2 regions of the Sphaerisporangium aureirubrum genome follow, and region 1 is predicted to be linked to the other one. Evidence: riboswitches for the same ligand, from Rfam matches in the RefSeq annotation. Region 1 holds a riboswitch; the other holds the start of a gene.
The links. Region 1 has a riboswitch for glycine ahead of gcvP (aminomethyl-transferring glycine dehydrogenase). Riboswitches for the same ligand answer to the same signal wherever they lie in the genome.
Positions count from the first base shown of each region.

Region 2: linked by a shared signal. The riboswitch ahead of gcvT (glycine cleavage system aminomethyltransferase GcvT) and the one ahead of gcvP (aminomethyl-transferring glycine dehydrogenase) in region 1 are both predicted to bind glycine.

Region 1 is NZ_JBHSRF010000018.1:15,047-23,059, forward strand. Features, by position in the region: gene ACFP1K_RS15300 (endonuclease/exonuclease/phosphatase family protein) at 1-144, shown strand, start outside; gene ACFP1K_RS15305 (hypothetical protein) at 226-624, shown strand; gene ACFP1K_RS15310 (tetratricopeptide repeat protein) at 716-1,552, opposite strand; gene ACFP1K_RS15315 (hypothetical protein) at 1,860-2,000, shown strand; gene ACFP1K_RS15320 (STAS domain-containing protein) at 2,189-2,512, shown strand; gene gcvP (aminomethyl-transferring glycine dehydrogenase) at 2,566-5,424, opposite strand; glycine riboswitch at 5,471-5,586, opposite strand; glycine riboswitch at 5,587-5,712, opposite strand; gene ACFP1K_RS15330 (MerR family transcriptional regulator) at 5,772-6,395, opposite strand; gene ACFP1K_RS15335 (bifunctional nuclease family protein) at 6,542-7,012, opposite strand; gene ftsR (transcriptional regulator FtsR) at 7,143-7,808, opposite strand; gene ACFP1K_RS15345 (FHA domain-containing protein) at 7,821-8,013, opposite strand, start outside.
Region 2 is NZ_JBHSRF010000061.1:50,040-58,052, reverse strand. Features, by position in the region: gene gcvH (glycine cleavage system protein GcvH) at 1-343, opposite strand, end outside; gene gcvT (glycine cleavage system aminomethyltransferase GcvT) at 340-1,431, opposite strand; glycine riboswitch at 1,465-1,570, opposite strand; glycine riboswitch at 1,571-1,667, opposite strand; gene ACFP1K_RS29950 (gamma-glutamyl-gamma-aminobutyrate hydrolase family protein) at 1,686-2,399, opposite strand; gene ACFP1K_RS29945 (3-oxoacyl-ACP reductase) at 2,401-3,165, opposite strand; gene ACFP1K_RS29940 (aldehyde dehydrogenase family protein) at 3,187-4,530, opposite strand; gene ACFP1K_RS29935 (glutamine synthetase family protein) at 4,532-5,878, opposite strand; gene ACFP1K_RS29930 (FadR/GntR family transcriptional regulator) at 6,023-6,745, shown strand; gene ACFP1K_RS29925 (hypothetical protein) at 6,832-7,017, shown strand; gene ACFP1K_RS29920 (nickel/cobalt transporter) at 7,062-8,013, opposite strand, start outside.

The sequences.
Region 1 (8,013 bases):
GGGCCGTACTGCCCGCCCGCCGGGATGTCCGACCACCCGCGGGTCGCGGCCGTGCTCACCCTTCCCAAGCTCGCCGCGCCGAAGCCGGTCAACCCTGAGGCGTTGTGCGCGCTGCGGCCGCGTATTCCCGCCTGCTTGCGCTGAGACATGTTCGGTACCGGGGGACGATGCCTCTAGTCCTCGGGGGGGATGCCGTGGGAAATGAATCTATGTCAGATTAGGACCGTGCCGGAGAATTCATCCCTGCCGCGCGACGAGCTTCGCGCCACTGTCGAGGCCCGCCGCGACCTCGGCCCCGAGTATGAGAGCGCGCTGGTCGAGTCGTTCCTCGAAAAGGTCGACGGCGCCATCCAAGCCAGGGTGCGTGCGGAGGTGGCGGCGCAGACGGGCCACGGGCCGCCACCGCCTGGGCCGCACGGCGTCCCCCAGTACGGGCCTCCACCGCAGAAGCAGAAGCAGCAGGGCGACGGCATGATCCCGATCGCGCTGGGCTCGCTCGGCATCGGCATCCCGCTGACCGCCATCGCCGCCACGCAGGCGGGGCCGGCGGGGCTGTTCCTCGCCTGGGCGGGCATCGTCGTCGTCAACATCGCCGCCGCGCTCGGCCGCCGCCGCAGCCGCTGACACCCGCCGCCGCGACCATCGGGGGTACGCGTAGCGGGTGCCGTCACGGGGACGTCCAGGCCGTGTGCCGGGACCCGCGCGAGCGGGCCGGCTACGCGTCGGGGGACTCGGGGCCGGGGGCCTCTCCGGGGTCGTCGCGGTGCAGGCGCAGCGCGACCTGTTCGGCCACGGCCGGGTCGGGGTGGTCGAGGCCGTAGGTCCAGGCCGCGTCCGCGTCGTCGTCCCGGCCGCGCAGCGGCAGGGTGCGGGCCAGCAGCTCGACGGCCAGGGCCACGCTGTCGGCGTCCTCGGCGGTCTCGGCCGCCGCGGCGAGCTCCGCGCAGGCCATGTCCAGGTGGGCGATGCCGAGCAGCACGCGCAGCCGGCCGGAGTCGGCGACCTGCGGCAGCTCCAGGGCCGTCAGCAACACGTCGGCGGCCTCCCCGGGCGCCCCCTCGGCGAGAAGGTACTCCGCGAGGTGCTGAGCCGCCCGGGATCCGATCTTCGGGTCGCCGGTGGCGAGGGCCGCCCGCAGCGCGGACTCGGCCTCGGCGTCCTCGCCCCGCCCGGCGGCGAGCCGGGCCAGCGCCATGTGCGCCGCCGGGAGGTACGCGGGTGTCCCGAGCCCGATCACGGCCTGCCACGCCGCACGGGCCTGGTCGGGCAGCAGATCGCGCTCGAACCCCCGGGCCAGGTGGCACGCCGCCTGGGCCGCGTACTCGGGATGCCCGGTGGCCAGGGCGGTCCGCGCCGCGGCCCGTGCCCCGGTGACGTCGCCCCGCTCCTCTAGCACCACGGCCAGACCCACCGCGGCCTGCGCACGGTCGGCCTCGTGGTCGTCGGCCACCAGCTCCGCGAAGATCTCGGCGGCACCGTCCAGGTCACCGCTCTCGGCCCGCCTGCGCGCGTCGTCGATCGGCCGCCCGGACTGCACCTCGCGCGCCGCCATGAGCGACCTCATCTCCGGATAGGGGCATCCACCGGCGCACGCCGCCGTGCCGCCACGCCGCGACCATTATGCCGATCCCGCCCGGGTTCCGAGGGTGATGCCCCGGTCTCCGTATGGCTCGTCACCGGGAAGTGACGACATGGCCTCCCTACCCGCCGGTCGCCACAGCACGCTCCGGAGTCCGCACAGCGCGGTGAGGTACGCTGTTGGCACCGAGGACACTTCGTGCGTTGGCATTCAGGTCGGCGTCGCCCGCGGCGATAAACGACTTCGGTCCCGACGAGGGGCCGGACAAGGCCAGGCGACCATGACGCCGACTCTCCTCTCCCAGCTCGGACCGCTGACCGCCGCCGCCGTCGAGCCGGTCGCGGACTTCCCGGTCCTGCTCGTCGTCAAGCCCGTGCCGGGCCCACGTACTGCTCTGTACGGAGCGTGGGTCCGCGCGTGACCACCTCGCACGTCGCCGGCGCCGGGCCGCTCATCCCCGCCGGTCACCGCGTGCACGCCGTGACCGGGGCGCATGACCCCGTGCTGCCTGCCGGCCGGATCGAGCGGTCCGGGACCGCCCCTTCTGGCGGCCGACCGATCTCCGGCCGGCAGGCGCCTAGTCTTGTCTCTGCTCCGATAGGAGACCCCATGACCGTCATCGACATCGCCCCGCCCAGCGGGATCAGTCAGCCGGCCCCCAACATCGTGCGCCTGACCGGTGAGATCGACATCTTCACCAGCGAGGCGCTGCGGCGCCGCCTGCTCGGCGCGCTACGTTCCACCGTCGGCTCGCTGGTGGTGGACCTGTCGGAGGTGTCGTTCTGCGACGCTTCCGGCCTGGCCGTCCTGGTCGGCGTCCAGCACCGCGCCCGGGCCCGGGGCGTCGCCTTCGCCCTGAGGTCGCCGCGCCCGCAGATGTCCCGCGTCCTGCGCATCACCGGACTCGACCGCAGCCTCCCGATCACGATCTGACCGCGGCCCGGCCCCGTGACGGGGACCGGGCCGGTTCACCGGGTCCGCCGGGACTAGTCCTCGTACGCCTCCAGCGGGGGGCAGGCGCAGACCAGGTTGCGGTCGCCGTAGGCCTGGTCGATGCGCCGGACCGGGCTCCAGTACTTGGCGTCGCGCAGCGAGAGGACTGGATAGGCCGCCTCCGCGCGGCTGTAGGGGTGCTCCCAGGCGTCGCCGAGCAGGGAGTCGGCGGTGTGGGGGGCGTTGCGCAGGGGGTTGTCGGTGCGGTCGTAGGCGCCCTCGGCGACCTTGGTGATCTCACCCCGGATGGCGATCATGGCGTCGCAGAAACGGTCCAACTCGGCGAGGTCCTCGCTCTCGGTGGGCTCGATCATCAGGGTGCCCGCCACGGGGAACGACATCGTGGGGGCGTGGAAGCCGTAGTCGATGAGGCGCTTGGCCACGTCGTCGACGGTGACGCCGGTCTCCTTGGTGATCTGGCGCAGGTCGACGATGCACTCGTGGGCCACCAGGCCCTCGCGGCCGGTGTACAGGACGGGGTAGTGCGGGGACAGGCGGCGGGCCAGGTAGTTGGCCGAGAGGATGGCCTGCTCGGTGGCCGCCTTCAGGCCGTCGGCGCCCATCATGCGGACGTACGCCCACGAGATGGGCAGGATGCTGGCGGAGCCGTACGGGGCGGCCGAGACGGGGCCGACGGCGCTCTCGGTCCCCGGGTGGCCGGGGAGGTACGGCGCGAGGTGCTCGCGGACGGCCACAGGGCCGACGCCGGGGCCGCCGCCGCCGTGCGGGATGCAGAAGGTCTTGTGGAGGTTCAGGTGGGAGACGTCCGCGCCGAACCAGCCGGGCTTGGCCAGGCCGACCAAGGCGTTGAGGTTGGCGCCGTCCACGTAGACCTGCCCGCCCGCCTGGTGGACCAGCTCGCAGATCTCGGTGATCGTCTCCTCGTACACGCCGTGCGTGGACGGGTAGGTCACCATGATCGCCGCGAGCCGTTCCCGGTGCTTGCCGATCTTGGCGACGAGGTCGGGCACGTCGACGTTGCCCTGGTCGTCGCAGGCCACCACGACGACCCGCATGCCCGCCATCACGGCGCTCGCGGCGTTGGTGCCGTGCGCCGAGGACGGGATCAGGCACACGTCCCGGCCCTCGTCGCCGTTGGCCTTGTGGTAGGCCCGGATGGCGAGCAGACCGGCGAACTCGCCCTGGGAGCCGGCGTTCGGCTGGAGCGACACCGCGGCGTACCCGGTGACCTCGGCCAGCCAGCGCTCGAGGTCGCCGATGAGCTCGAGGTAGCCCTTGGCCTGCGCGGCGGGCGCGTAGGGGTGGACGCCGGCGAACTCGGGCCAGGTGATGGGCTCCATCTCGGTGGTCGCGTTGAGCTTCATCGTGCAGGAGCCCAGCGGGATCATGGAGCGGTCGAGCGCGATGTCCTTGTCCTGGAGCCTGCGCAGGTAGCGCAGCATCGCCGTCTCGGAGCGGTGGGCGCCGAACACCGGGTGGGTGAGGTAGCCGGTGGTGCGCAGCAGGCCGGAGGGCAGGGCGTCGGCGGTGGCGGTGTCCAGGTCGTCCAGCACCGCGCCGTCGCACCCGAAGGCCTTCCACACCGCGCGCAGATGGTCGGCCGTGGTGGTCTCGTCGCAGGTGACGCCCACGTGGCCGGGGCCGTCCTGCCGCAGGTTGACCCCGAGGTCCGCGGCGGCCGCGACGATCTCGGCGGCCCGGCCGGGCACGTGGGCCCGCACGGTGTCGAAGAAGTCGTCGTGCACGATCTCGACCCCGCCGCCGCGCAGCCCGGCGGCCAGTACGGCGGCGTGGCGGTGGACGCGCTGGGCGATGCGCCGCAGCCCGTCGGGGCCGTGGTAGACGGCATACATGCCGGCGATCACGGCGAGCAGCACCTGGGCGGTGCAGATGTTGCTGGTGGCCTTCTCGCGGCGGATGTGCTGCTCACGGGTCTGCAGCGCCAGCCGGTAGGCGGGGTGGCCGTCGGCGTCCCGCGACACGCCGACCAGGCGGCCGGGGATCTGCCGCTGCAGGCCCTCGCGCACCGACATGTACGCGGCGTGCGGCCCGCCGAAGCCGAGGGGGACGCCGAAGCGCTGGGTGGACCCGACCGCGATGTCGGCGCCGAGGGCGCCGGGCGCCTCCAGCAGGGTGAGGGCCAGCAGGTCGGCGGCGGCCACCACCAGGGCGCCGCGCTCGCGGGCCTGCTCGGCGACCGCGCGGAAGTCTGCGGCCCTGCCGCTCGCGCCGGGGTACTGCACGAGCACGCCGAACAGCTCGCCCTCGGGCAGGCCGCCGGTGAGGTCGGCCTCGACCAGCTCGATGCCGAGCGGCTCGGCCCGGGTGGCCAGCACCGCCTTGGTCTGCGGCAGCGCGTCGGCGTCCACCACGAAGGTCGCGCCCGGGGCGCGCCCGGCCCTGCGGGCCAGGGTCATCGCCTCGGCGGCGGCCGTGGCCTCGTCCAGCAGCGAGGCACCGGCCACGTCCAGGCCGGTCAGGTCGGCGACCATGGTCTGGAAGTTGAGCAGCGCCTCGAGGCGGCCCTGCGAGATCTCGGGCTGGTACGGCGTGTACGCGGTGTACCAGCCGGGGTTCTCCAGCAGGTTGCGCCGGATCACCGCGGGGGTGACGGTGTCGTGGTAGCCGAGCCCGATCATCGAGGTGAGCACCTGGTTGCGCCCCGCCAGCCGCCGCAGCTCGGCGATGGCCTCGGTCTCGCTCGCCGCCGGGGGCAGGTCGAGGGGGGCCTCGGCGCGGATCGCGCCGGGCACCGCCAGCGCGATCAGGTCGGCGGTGGAGGCGTACCCGATGGCCTGGAGCATGCGGGCCTGCTCGTCGTCGGAGGGACCGACGTGCCGGGTCACGAACGGCGGTGCGGACAGGTCGCGGAGCGGGGACCGATCGGTCATGAGGCCCTCCTGGAAGTGGCTGGGAGCGGGCGCGCTGAATCGCCGGTTCTCCCCCTCTGTCAGCGCGACTTCCTCGTCACGACCTGAGAGCTTCACCCCCTGACGGGGGCTTGCACCGTCGGTGAGGCACGCCTGGCGGGCACGCCTACTTTCCAGAGTTGCCTCGCCCGCGCGGTACATGGGCCTGAGAGATTCCGGGGAGGTTGCTCCTTCGGCGCCCGGGTCACATGCCGGCGCCGCGTGGAGCACGGAACCGGCCCGCGCCCGGGACTCTCCCGCGCAGGGTCGAAAGCTTCACGCCAATGGTACCGTCCCGCCCCTTGTGAGGGGCTACCCCTACCCCACCCTCAGCCTGTGCGGCGCGCCCGTCTGCGCTGGGCCAGCTCGTCACCGGGGTGTTCGGCGAAAGGGTCCCGGTCGGCCGGCTCGGCACGCTCCCCCGGCAGTTCGGCGAGAGATCCCTCGACCTCGCGCCACACCCCGCCGAGGGCGATGCCGAACACGCCCTGCCCACCCTCCAGAAGATCGATCACCTCGTCGGCCGAGGTGCACTCGTAGACGCTGACCCCGTCGCTCATCAGGGTGATCTGCGCGAGGTCGTCGACGCCGCGCTGGCGCAGGTGCTGGACGGCGGTGCGTATCTGCTGCAGGGACACGCCGGTGTCGAGCAGGCGCTTGACGACCTTGAGCACCAGGATGTCGCGGAAGCTGTACAGCCGCTGCGAGCCCGAGCCCTGCGCGGGGCGCACGGACGGCTCGACGAGCTGGGTGCGCGCCCAGTAGTCCAGCTGCCGGTAGGTGATGCCGGCCGCCGAGCACGCCGTCGGGCCGCGGTAGCCCACGTCGGCGGGGAGCGACCCGGGCCGCTCGCCGAACAGCAGGCCCTGCTCGCCCGCGCGCTCACGTGCCGACTGACGCTGAGCCCGATCGCGCTGGCCGGCCGACTTGCCCTCGCCGCTGCTGACCGCCACTGCGGACCTCCGGCTTTCTCTCATCCCACGGTCTGATCTGGGGGTTCGTGAATTACAACCGTGGGTTCCCTTGCACCGTAGGACCGGCGGCATGCTCAGTCAACGATCCCGCTCGGCGCGTCGTGAAGCGTAAATGCCCGATATGACTAACCGGCGCGACCGAAGTCCTCCGGTGTGATCGTGTCCAGGAACTCGCGGAACTTCTCGACCTCGTCCTCCTGATCGTCGGGGATGATGACACCCGCCTCGCGGACCACGTCCTCGCTGGCGAAGATGCCCGCGCCGGTCCGCAGGGCCAGCGCGATCGAGTCCGACGGCCGCGCGCTGACCTCGACGCCGTTGGAGAACACCAGGTCGGCGAAGAAGATCCCGTCGCGCAGCGCGACGATGTTGACCGTCTGCAGCCGGACGCCGAGCGCCTCGATCACGTCCTTGAACAGGTCATGCGTGAGCGGCCGCGGCGGCGGCTCCTCGGCCTGTGCGAGAGCGATGGCCGTGGCCTCGGTCATCCCTATCCAGATCGGCAGATAACGCTCGCCCTTCGCCTCCTTGAGCAGGACGATGGGCTGGTTGGAGGGCATCTCCACCCGGACCCCCACGACCTCCATCTGCAACACAGGCGGCTCCGTCTCGTTGGTCGCCGGCCCGCTTCAGGCCTGCTCCCTCGCGGCTCACGGCTCGCGGCGTGACCATCGCCGCAAACCTCAACGTAACATCCTCGCACCCCGAAATGTCCGGGTGCCTCGGTCAACGGCCCAGAATGCCGCGCAGGGCGCCTCTCACCAGGGCGGCGTGCAGTTCCAGCAGCCGGCCGGACAGCTCGTGGGCGGCCTCCTCGGCCTGGCCGGCGGCGCCCGGGGCGCGGCGGCGCAGCAGGGGCGCCACGGCCTGCTCGACCAGGCCCGCCTCACGCTCGGCGGCGGCCTTGAGCACGCGCAGGTGGCGGGGGTGCAGCCCGAAGGCCGCCAGGGCGCCGCAGGCCCTGGCCACGGCGAGGGCCTCGGCGTCGTACCTGCGGGCCACCGGGGCCAGCAGGCCGTAGTCCTCGAGCTCGGCGAGGGTCTCCTCGTCCAGCCCGGCCACCTCGCACAGCTCGGCGCGGCCGAGCCGGACCTCGGGCGCCGCGGACTCCAGGGAGCGGGGCCCGGTGCCCTCGTCGCCCGCGGTGTCCAGGTGGTCCTTGATCACGCGCAGCGGGAGGTAGCGGTCCCGCTGGGCGGTGAGGATGAAGCGCAGGCGCTCCACGTCGGCGTGGGTGAACTTGCGGTACCCGGAGGGGGCGCGCTGGGGCTCGATCAGCCCCTCCCCCTCCAGGAAGCGGATCTTGGAGACGGTGATGTCGGGAAAGTCGGCGCGCAGGAGCTCGAGGACCTCCCCGATGCTCATGAACGCCCTGGCGGCCTGCGCGCCCATCACCGCCCCCGCTCACCCACGTGTGAGGAACACCAGCCGGAACTTGCCGATCTGGACCTCGTCGCCGCCGGTCAGCGGGTACTCCTCGATCCGCTCGCGGTTGACGTAGGTGCCGTTCAGGCTGCCGACGTCGCGGGCGGTGAAATGGCCGCCCCGGCGGTAGAACTCGGCGTGGCGCCGTGACACGGTGACGTCGTCCAGGAAG
Region 2 (8,013 bases), on a different contig from region 1:
GGTCTTCGGGGTCGCCGGAGACTCGGATTCGGAAGAGCCAGCCTTCGCCGTAGGGGTCGGAGTTGATGAGCGAGGGGTCGTCTACCACCGTTTCGTTGATCTCGACTACCTCGCCGCCTACGGGGGCGTAGATGTCGCTCACGGACTTGGTGGATTCCACTTCGCCCACGGCGTCGCCGGACTCCAGGGTGGCGCCGGCTTCGGGGAGTTGGACGAAGACGACGTCGCCGAGGGATTCGGCGGCGTAGGCCGTGATCCCCACGGTCACGACCAGGCCGTCGTCAACCCCGGCCACCCACTCGTGCTCCTTGGTGTAGCTGAGCTCCTCGGGAATGCTGCTCACATGCTCCTCCGGTAAAAAGGCAGGTCAACCACGTCGACCGGTTCATGGCTACCACGGATGTCGACCGCCAGGCCGTCGGACACGTCGGTGTCCACGTAAGCCATCGCGATCGGCTTGCCGAGTGACTGGGACGGGGCGCCGCTGGTGACCTCTCCAACGACGGTGCCGTCTCCGCTGAGGACCACGGGGTAACCGTGGCGTGGCACTCGGCGGCCCCGCGCGACCAGGCCGGTCAGGCGCCGGCGCGGGGGGACGTCCTTGAGGGGGGCGAGCGCGGCGCGACCGACGAAGTCGCCCGGCTTGCCGAATTTGACGACGCGGCCGAGGCCGGCGTCGAAGGGGGTGAGGCCGGCGTTCAGCTCGTTGCCGTACAGCGGCATCCCGGCCTCCAGGCGCAGCGTGTCCCGGGCGGACAGCCCGGCGGGACGCAGGCCGTGCGGCTCCCCGGCCTTGGCCACGGCCTGCCACAGCGGCACGGCGTCCGCGGCGGCGGCGAACAGCTCGAAGCCGTCCTCCCCGGTGTAGCCGGTGCGCGCGACGAACGTCTCGAAGCCCGCGACGACGCCGGGAAGACCGGCGTAGTACTTGAGGCCGGACAGGTCGGTGTCGGTGAGCGAGGCGACGATCTCGGCGGCGCGCGGGCCCTGCACGGCCACCAGCGCGTACTGCTCGGAGCGGTCGTCGATCTCGGCGTCGAAGCCCTCAGCCCGCGCGGTGAGCTCCGCGGCGACCCGGAGGTAGTTGGAGGCGTTGGCCACGACCATGTATTCCCCGTCGGGCAGACGGTAGACGATCAGGTCGTCCAGCACACCGCCGTCCGGCGCGCAGATCATGGTGTACCGGGCCCGGCCGGGCTCCAGCACCGACAGGTGGCCCACCAGGGCGTGGTCGAGCGCCTCGCCCGCCTGCGGCCCGGTGACGAAAATCTCCCCCATGTGGGACAGGTCGAACAGCCCCGCCGCCTTGCGCACGGCGTTGTGCTCGGCGGACTCGCTGCCGTACCGCAGCGGCATGAGCCAGCCCGCGAAGTCGGTGAGCGTCGCGCCGAGGCTCTCGTGCACCTCGCGGAGCGGTGTAGATCTGGACATGATGCGCACCTCAGGCAGGGTTGGATGACAGCATCCTCCCCCTCTGTCATCGGTGCCTGAGAGTTTCGCCCGGGTTTTGCCGGACTTTCACCTTCGGCGAGGTCCCACGCGCAGCGGGGACCCACTTTCCAGAGGCCACCTGACCCGCGCGGTCCTTTGCCTTGTGAGGTTCGTGGGAGGACTTGCTCCTTCAGGGGCCCTGACCGGATGTCAGGGCACTCTCCCGCACGGGGTCACCGGTGTTCCGGCCCACCTTACCAATGCCGGGCGGGCGCCGCCGAGGCCACGAGGGCCTCGAACAGGGGGCCGTCGGGGCCGGTCTCGGGGTGCCACTGCACGCCGAGCGCGAACGGGTGCCCGGCCAGCTCGACGGCCTCCACCGTGCCGTCCTCGGCGGTCGCCGACACCGTCAGCCCGTCGCCGAGCCGGTCCACCGCCTGGTGGTGGTAGTGCGCGGCGTCGGACGTGCCGCCGCCGAGTACGTCGGCGAGCGTGCTGCCGGGCGTCACCCGCACCGGCATGTTCCCGAACTCGCCGGGCGCGGGCGCGTGGCCCCCGTGGCCGACGACCTCGGGCAGGTGCTGGTGCAGGGTGCCGCCGAGGTGGACGTTGAGCACCTGCATGCCCCGGCAGATGCCGAGCAGCGGCAGCCCGGCCGCCAGCGCCGCGCCGACCAGCGCGAACTCCGCCTCGTCGCGGAACTCGCGCACGTAGCCGGTCTTGTCGTGCGCCTCCGCGCCGTACCGGCCGGGGTCCAGGTCGCCGCCCCCGGCGACGATCAGGCCGTCCAGCCGTTCCACCAGCGGCGCGGGGTCGCCCGCCGGCGGCACGATGACCGGCTGGCCGCCCGCCGCGGCGACCCGCTCGACGTAGTTGTACGGCAGCAGCGCGGTGGTCATCTGCCACACCGTGAAAGCGGCGGGTTCGACGTAGCACGTGATGCCGATGATCGGCCGGTAGGCGCCCACGTCAGACCGGGGTGACGTAGGCGCCGGAGATGCCGCCGTCCACCAGGAACTCGGCCCCGGTGATGAAGCTGGCGTCGTCCGAGGCGAGGAACGCGACGGCCGCCGCGATCTCGGACGCCTCGGCGAACCGGCCCATCGGCACGTGCACCAGCCGCCGCTGCGCCCGCTCGGGGTCCTTGGCGAACAGCTCGCGCAGCAGCGGGGTGTCGACCGGCCCCGGGCACAGCGCGTTGACCCGGATGCCCTCGCGGGCGAACTGCACGCCGAGCTCGCGGGTCATGGACAGCACGCCGCCCTTGGACGCGGTGTAGGAGATCTGGGACGTGGCCGAGCCCATCACCGCGACGAACGACGCGGTGTTGATGATCGAGCCCTTGCCCTGCCGCCGCATGTACGGGATGGCGTGCTTGCAGCAGAGGTACACGCTGGTGAGGTTGACCTCCTGCACCCGGCGCCACGCCTCGATGCCGGTGGTGAGGATGGAGTCGTCGTCGGGCGGGGAGATGCCCGCGTTGTTGAACGCGATGTCCAGGCTGCCGTAGGTGTCGGCGGCGATCTCGAACAGGCGGGCGACGTCCTCCTCGCTGGTGACGTCCGCCCGGACGAACAGGCCGCCGACCTCGTCGGCGATCTTGGCGCCGCCCTCCTCGTCGAGGTCGGCGCACACGACCTTGGCGCCCTCCTCGGCGAAGCGGCGCGCGGTGGCGAGCCCGATGCCCCCAGCCGCGCCGGTGATCACGGCGACGCGGTCCAGCAGACGTTGCATATCGGATCCATCTCCTAGATCTCAGTGAGCGATGAAGACGTTCTTGGTCTCGGTGAAGGCGGCCAGTGCGTCCGGCCCGAGCTCGCGGCCGAGCCCCGACTCCTTGTAGCCGCCGAACGGCGTCCAGTACCGCACCGAGGAGTGGGAGTTGACGGAGAGGTTCCCCGCCTCGACGGCCCGGGCCACCCGCAGCGCTCGCCCGACGTCCCGGGTCCAGATGGAACCCGACAGACCGTACCGGGTGTCGTTGGCGATCCGCACGGCGTGCCCCTCGTCGTCGAACGGCACCACGCTGACCACCGGCCCGAAGATCTCCTCGGTGAACGCCCGCTCGTCCAGCGAGTCGTGCGTCAGCACGGTCGGCGGGAACCAGAACCCCTTGCCCGCCGGGCAGGTGCCCTGGAAGCGCGGCGTGCCGGTCACGTACGACGCCACCCGGTCCCGGTGCTCGGCGCTGATCAGCGGTCCCATGCCGGTGCCGGGGTCGCGCGGGTCGCCCACGATGACGGCGGTCACGGCCCGTTCCAGCCGCTCCAGGAACTCCTCGTACACCGGCCGCTGGACGAGCACCCGGGACCGCGCGCAGCAGTCCTGCCCGCTGTTGTCGAAGACCGCCCCCGGCGCGGAGGCCGCGGCCAGTTCCAGGTCGGCGTCGGCGAACACGATGTTGGCGCTCTTGCCGCCGAGCTCCAGGGTGACCCGCTTGACGGTGGCCGCCGCCGCGGCCGCGATCTGCTTGCCCACCTCGGTGGAACCGGTGAACACGATCTTGGCGACGTCCGGGTGGCCGGCGAGCCTGGCCCCGGCGACCTCCCCTGCCCCAGGCAGCACCTGGAGCACCCCCTCGGGGAGGCCGGCCTCCAGGGCGAGCTCGGCGAGCCGCAGGGCCGTCAGCGGCGTCCACTCGGCGGGCTTGACGATGACGGTGTTGCCCGCGGCGAGCGCGGGCGCGGCGCCCCAGGTCATGATCACCATGGGGAAGTTCCACGGCACGATCACCCCGACCACGCCGAGCGGCTCGTGGAACGTGATGTCCACCCCGCCGGGCACCGGGATCTGCTTGCCGTGGTTGCGCTCGGGCGCCCCCGCGTAGAAGTGCAGCACGTCGCGGACGTTGCCCGCCTCCCACCGCGCGTTGCCCACGGTGTGCCCGGCGTTGGCCAGCTCCAGCTCGGCCAGCTCGTCCGCGTGCCGGTCGACCAGGTCGGCGAAGCGCCGCAGCAGCCGCGCGCGGTCGCCGGGCGCCACGTCCCGCCAGGCGGGGAACGCGGCTTTGGCCCGTTCCACCGCGCGGTCGGTCTCGGCCACGTCGGCGAGCTCGACGTCGGCCAGCACGTCCTCGGTGGCCGGATTGACGATCCTCATCTCACATCCGCTCGAATCCCCGGAAAAGCTCCCAGTCGGTGACCGCCGCGTCGAAGGCGGCCAGCTCGACCCGGGCGTTGTTGGCGTAGTGCTCGACGACCTCCTCGCCGAGCGCGGCCTTGGCGATCTTCGAGCCCTGCCACAACGCCAGGGCGTCCCGCAGCGTACCGGGCACGCGGTCCGCGCCGGAGGAGTAGGCGTTGCCGCCGTACGGCTCCTCCAGCGGCAGCTCGTTGTCCACGCCGTGCAGGCCGGCGGCGATCAGGGCCGACACCGCCAGATAAGGGTTGACGTCGCCGCCGGGCACGCGGTTCTCCACCCGCAGCGAGTGCCCGTGCCCGACCAGCCGCATCGAGCAGGTCCGGTTGTCCACGCCCCACTTGACGGCCGTCGGGGCGAAGCTGCCCTCGACGTACCGCTTGTAGGAGTTGATGTTGGGCGCGTACATCAGCGTCAGCTCGCGCAGCGCGGCCAGCTGTCCCGCGATGAAGTGCTCCCCGGTCTTGGACAGCCCGTGCGGCCCGTCGCCCGCCATCACCGGCCCGCCGCCGGTGTCGCGCAGCGAGATGTGGATGTGGCAGGAGTTGCCCTCCCGCTGGTTCGGCTTGGCCATGAACGTGATCGACATGCCCTGCTGGGCCGCGATCTCCTTGGCGCCGTTCTTGTAGATCGTGTGGTTGTCGCACGTGGTCAGCGCCTCGGCGTACCGGAACGCGATCTCGTGCTGCCCGAGGTTGCACTCGCCCTTGGCGGACTCGACGTACATGCCCGCCCCCTCCATGCCGAGCCGGATGCGGCGCAGCAACGGCTCCACGCGGGCGCCGCCGAGCAGGGAGTAGTCGACGTTGTACAGGTTGGCGGGGGACAGGTCGCGGTAGGCCTTGCCCCAGGCGCTCTCGTAGCTGTCGTTGTACACGACGAACTCCAGCTCGGTCCCGACGTACGCCGCCAGGCCGCGCTCGGTGAGCCGGGCGATCTGCCCGCGCAGGATCTGGCGCGGCGAGACGGGCACCCCCGTGCCGTTCTCCCACACCACGTCGGCCATCAGCATGGCGGTGCCCTCCTGCCAGGGCACCCGGCGCAGCGTGTCCAGGTCGGGTCGCATGACGAAGTCGCCGTACCCCCGGTCCCAGGACGACATGCTGTAACCACCGACCGTGTTCATGTCGATGTCCACGGCGAGGAGGTAGTCGCACCCCTCGGCGGCGTGCTCCAGCACCTCCGCAAGGAAGTACCGCGCGGACAGCCGCTTGCCCTGGAGGCGTCCCTGCATGTCGACGATCGCCAGCAGCACGCTGTCCACCCGTCCGGCGGCCACATCGTCACGCAGTTCGTCGAGGGTGAGCACGGCGCTCCCTTCCGTCAAAAGTCTGGAAACAGACCATTGGCGGCATGCAAGCACCAGCAGTGCCCCCGCGTCAACGGTCCGGCGCGTTCCAGGGACGAAAAGGACTAATCTCGAACCATTGGCATCGGGTGCGAGGGGGACGTGATGAGCGAACCGCAGCTCGTCGCGCTTCTCGGGCCGGTCCGGGCCGGCAACGCCTTCGAGGAGACCGTCGAGCGGCTGTTACAGGCCATCAAGCTCGGCGTGGTCGCGCCGGGCCAGAAACTTCCCCCCGAGCGTGAGCTCGCCGCCCAGCTCGGCATCAGCCGCGTCACCCTGCGCGAGGCCATCCGCGCCCTCCAGGACGCCGGCTACCTCGACGTGCGGCGCGGACGGTACGGCGGGGCGTTCGTCGTCTACGAGACGCCCCGGCCGGGGCACGGCGACCTGCGCAGGGCCGTCATCGAGATGGGGGCGGGGGAGCTGGCCGACGCGCTGACGTTCCGGATGGCCATCGAGTGCGGCGCGGCGCAGGTGCTGGCCACCACCGCGCTGACCCCCGATCAGCGGGACCTGCTGCGGCGGCGGCTGACCGACGTCAACGAGGCCGCCCCGGGGGACTACCGGCGGCTGGACACCGCGTTCCACCTGGCCATCGCCGAGCTGACGGGGTCTTCGCTGCTGGCCGCCGCCGCGGCGGACGCACGGTTGCGCGTCACCGACCTGCTGAACGCGATCCCGGTGCTCGGGCCCAACATCGACCACGCCGCCGCGCAGCACGTCGCGATGGTGGACGCCATCCTGGCCGGGGATCCCGAGGCCGCCCGGCGCGCCGTGGTGGAGCACCTGGACGCCACCGCCTCGCTGCTGCGCGCCTTCCTCGCCTGACACCCGTTCACCGTCCTGCGCATGGTTCCCGTTCTCCGGGGGAGTGGGGAGGGGCACTCTATGAAAGGCGGAGTCCGATGGGTCTCATGGACAGGTTGAGATTGCGCGAACTGAAGGCCCGGGCCAAGCGCCGGTTCGGATCGAGCACCGGCAACCGGACGATGGCCGCCGAGGCCCGCACCGAGGAGGCCGAGGCCAAGCTGCTGCGGACCAAGGACGAGATCATGGAGACCGCCAAGGAGATCCGCCGCGAGTACGGCGGCCGCCGCTGACCCGTCCCTCCGGTGCCCCGGTGGGGCCCGGGGCACCGGAGGTGTCAGAAGGCCGCCGTGAGGCTGCGCAGGGCCAGGCCGCCGCCGAGCACGACGATCATCGTCGCGGTACCCATCGGGGTGAACCCGGCGATCTTGGCGGCGAGGCCCTGGCGGGCGGACGCCAGGCGGTCCAGCCGTGAGGCCAGCTTCACGAGCAGCAGGCCGGTCGCGGTGAGCGTGGCCGCCATGCCGAGGCCGTAGGCCACGACCAGGGCGACGCCGAACCACGTACGGCCGAGCGCCGCCGCCCCGAGCAGCACGATCAGCGCCGACGGACTCGGCACCAGGCCCCCCGCCACCCCGAGCCCGAGCAACCCCGCCCGTCCCGGCCGGGCGTCGTCATGCCCGTGACCGTGTCCGTGGCCATGCCCGTGACCGTGTCCGTGGCCATGCCCGTGACCGTGTCCGTGGCCATGCCCGTGACCGTGCCCATGTCCGTGACCGTGCCCGAAGGCGACGGGGTTGGCGCGGTTGCGGAGGGCCGAGACGAAGAGGCGGGTGCCGATGACGGCGATCAGGACGCCGCTGGCCAGGCCGAGCCAGGACAGCACCGACTCCCCGGCGAGCGACGAGAACACGCTGATCAGCAGGCCCACCACGAGCACACCCAGGGTGTGGGTGGCGGTCACGGTGGCGCCCACGACGAACGCGTCCCGCGGCCGTCCGCGCCGCCCCGCCAGATAGGCGGCCATGATCGTCTTACCGTGGCCGGGGATCAAGGCGTGCCCGGCCCCCAGCACCACCGCGAGCAGCACGGCGAGCAGGCCGAGCGGCACCGTCAGCGAGGAGCCGCCGACCAGGCCGGTGAAGGTGCGGTCCAGCGCCGCGAGCCCGTCCCCGAGAGGACCCGGGAGACCGAACCCGCCGGCCGTGGAGATCCCGCCCGGCCCGGCGAGACCCCCGTCGGGGGCGGTCCCCGAGGACGGCGCGCCGGCCACCCGCAGGGTGACCGAG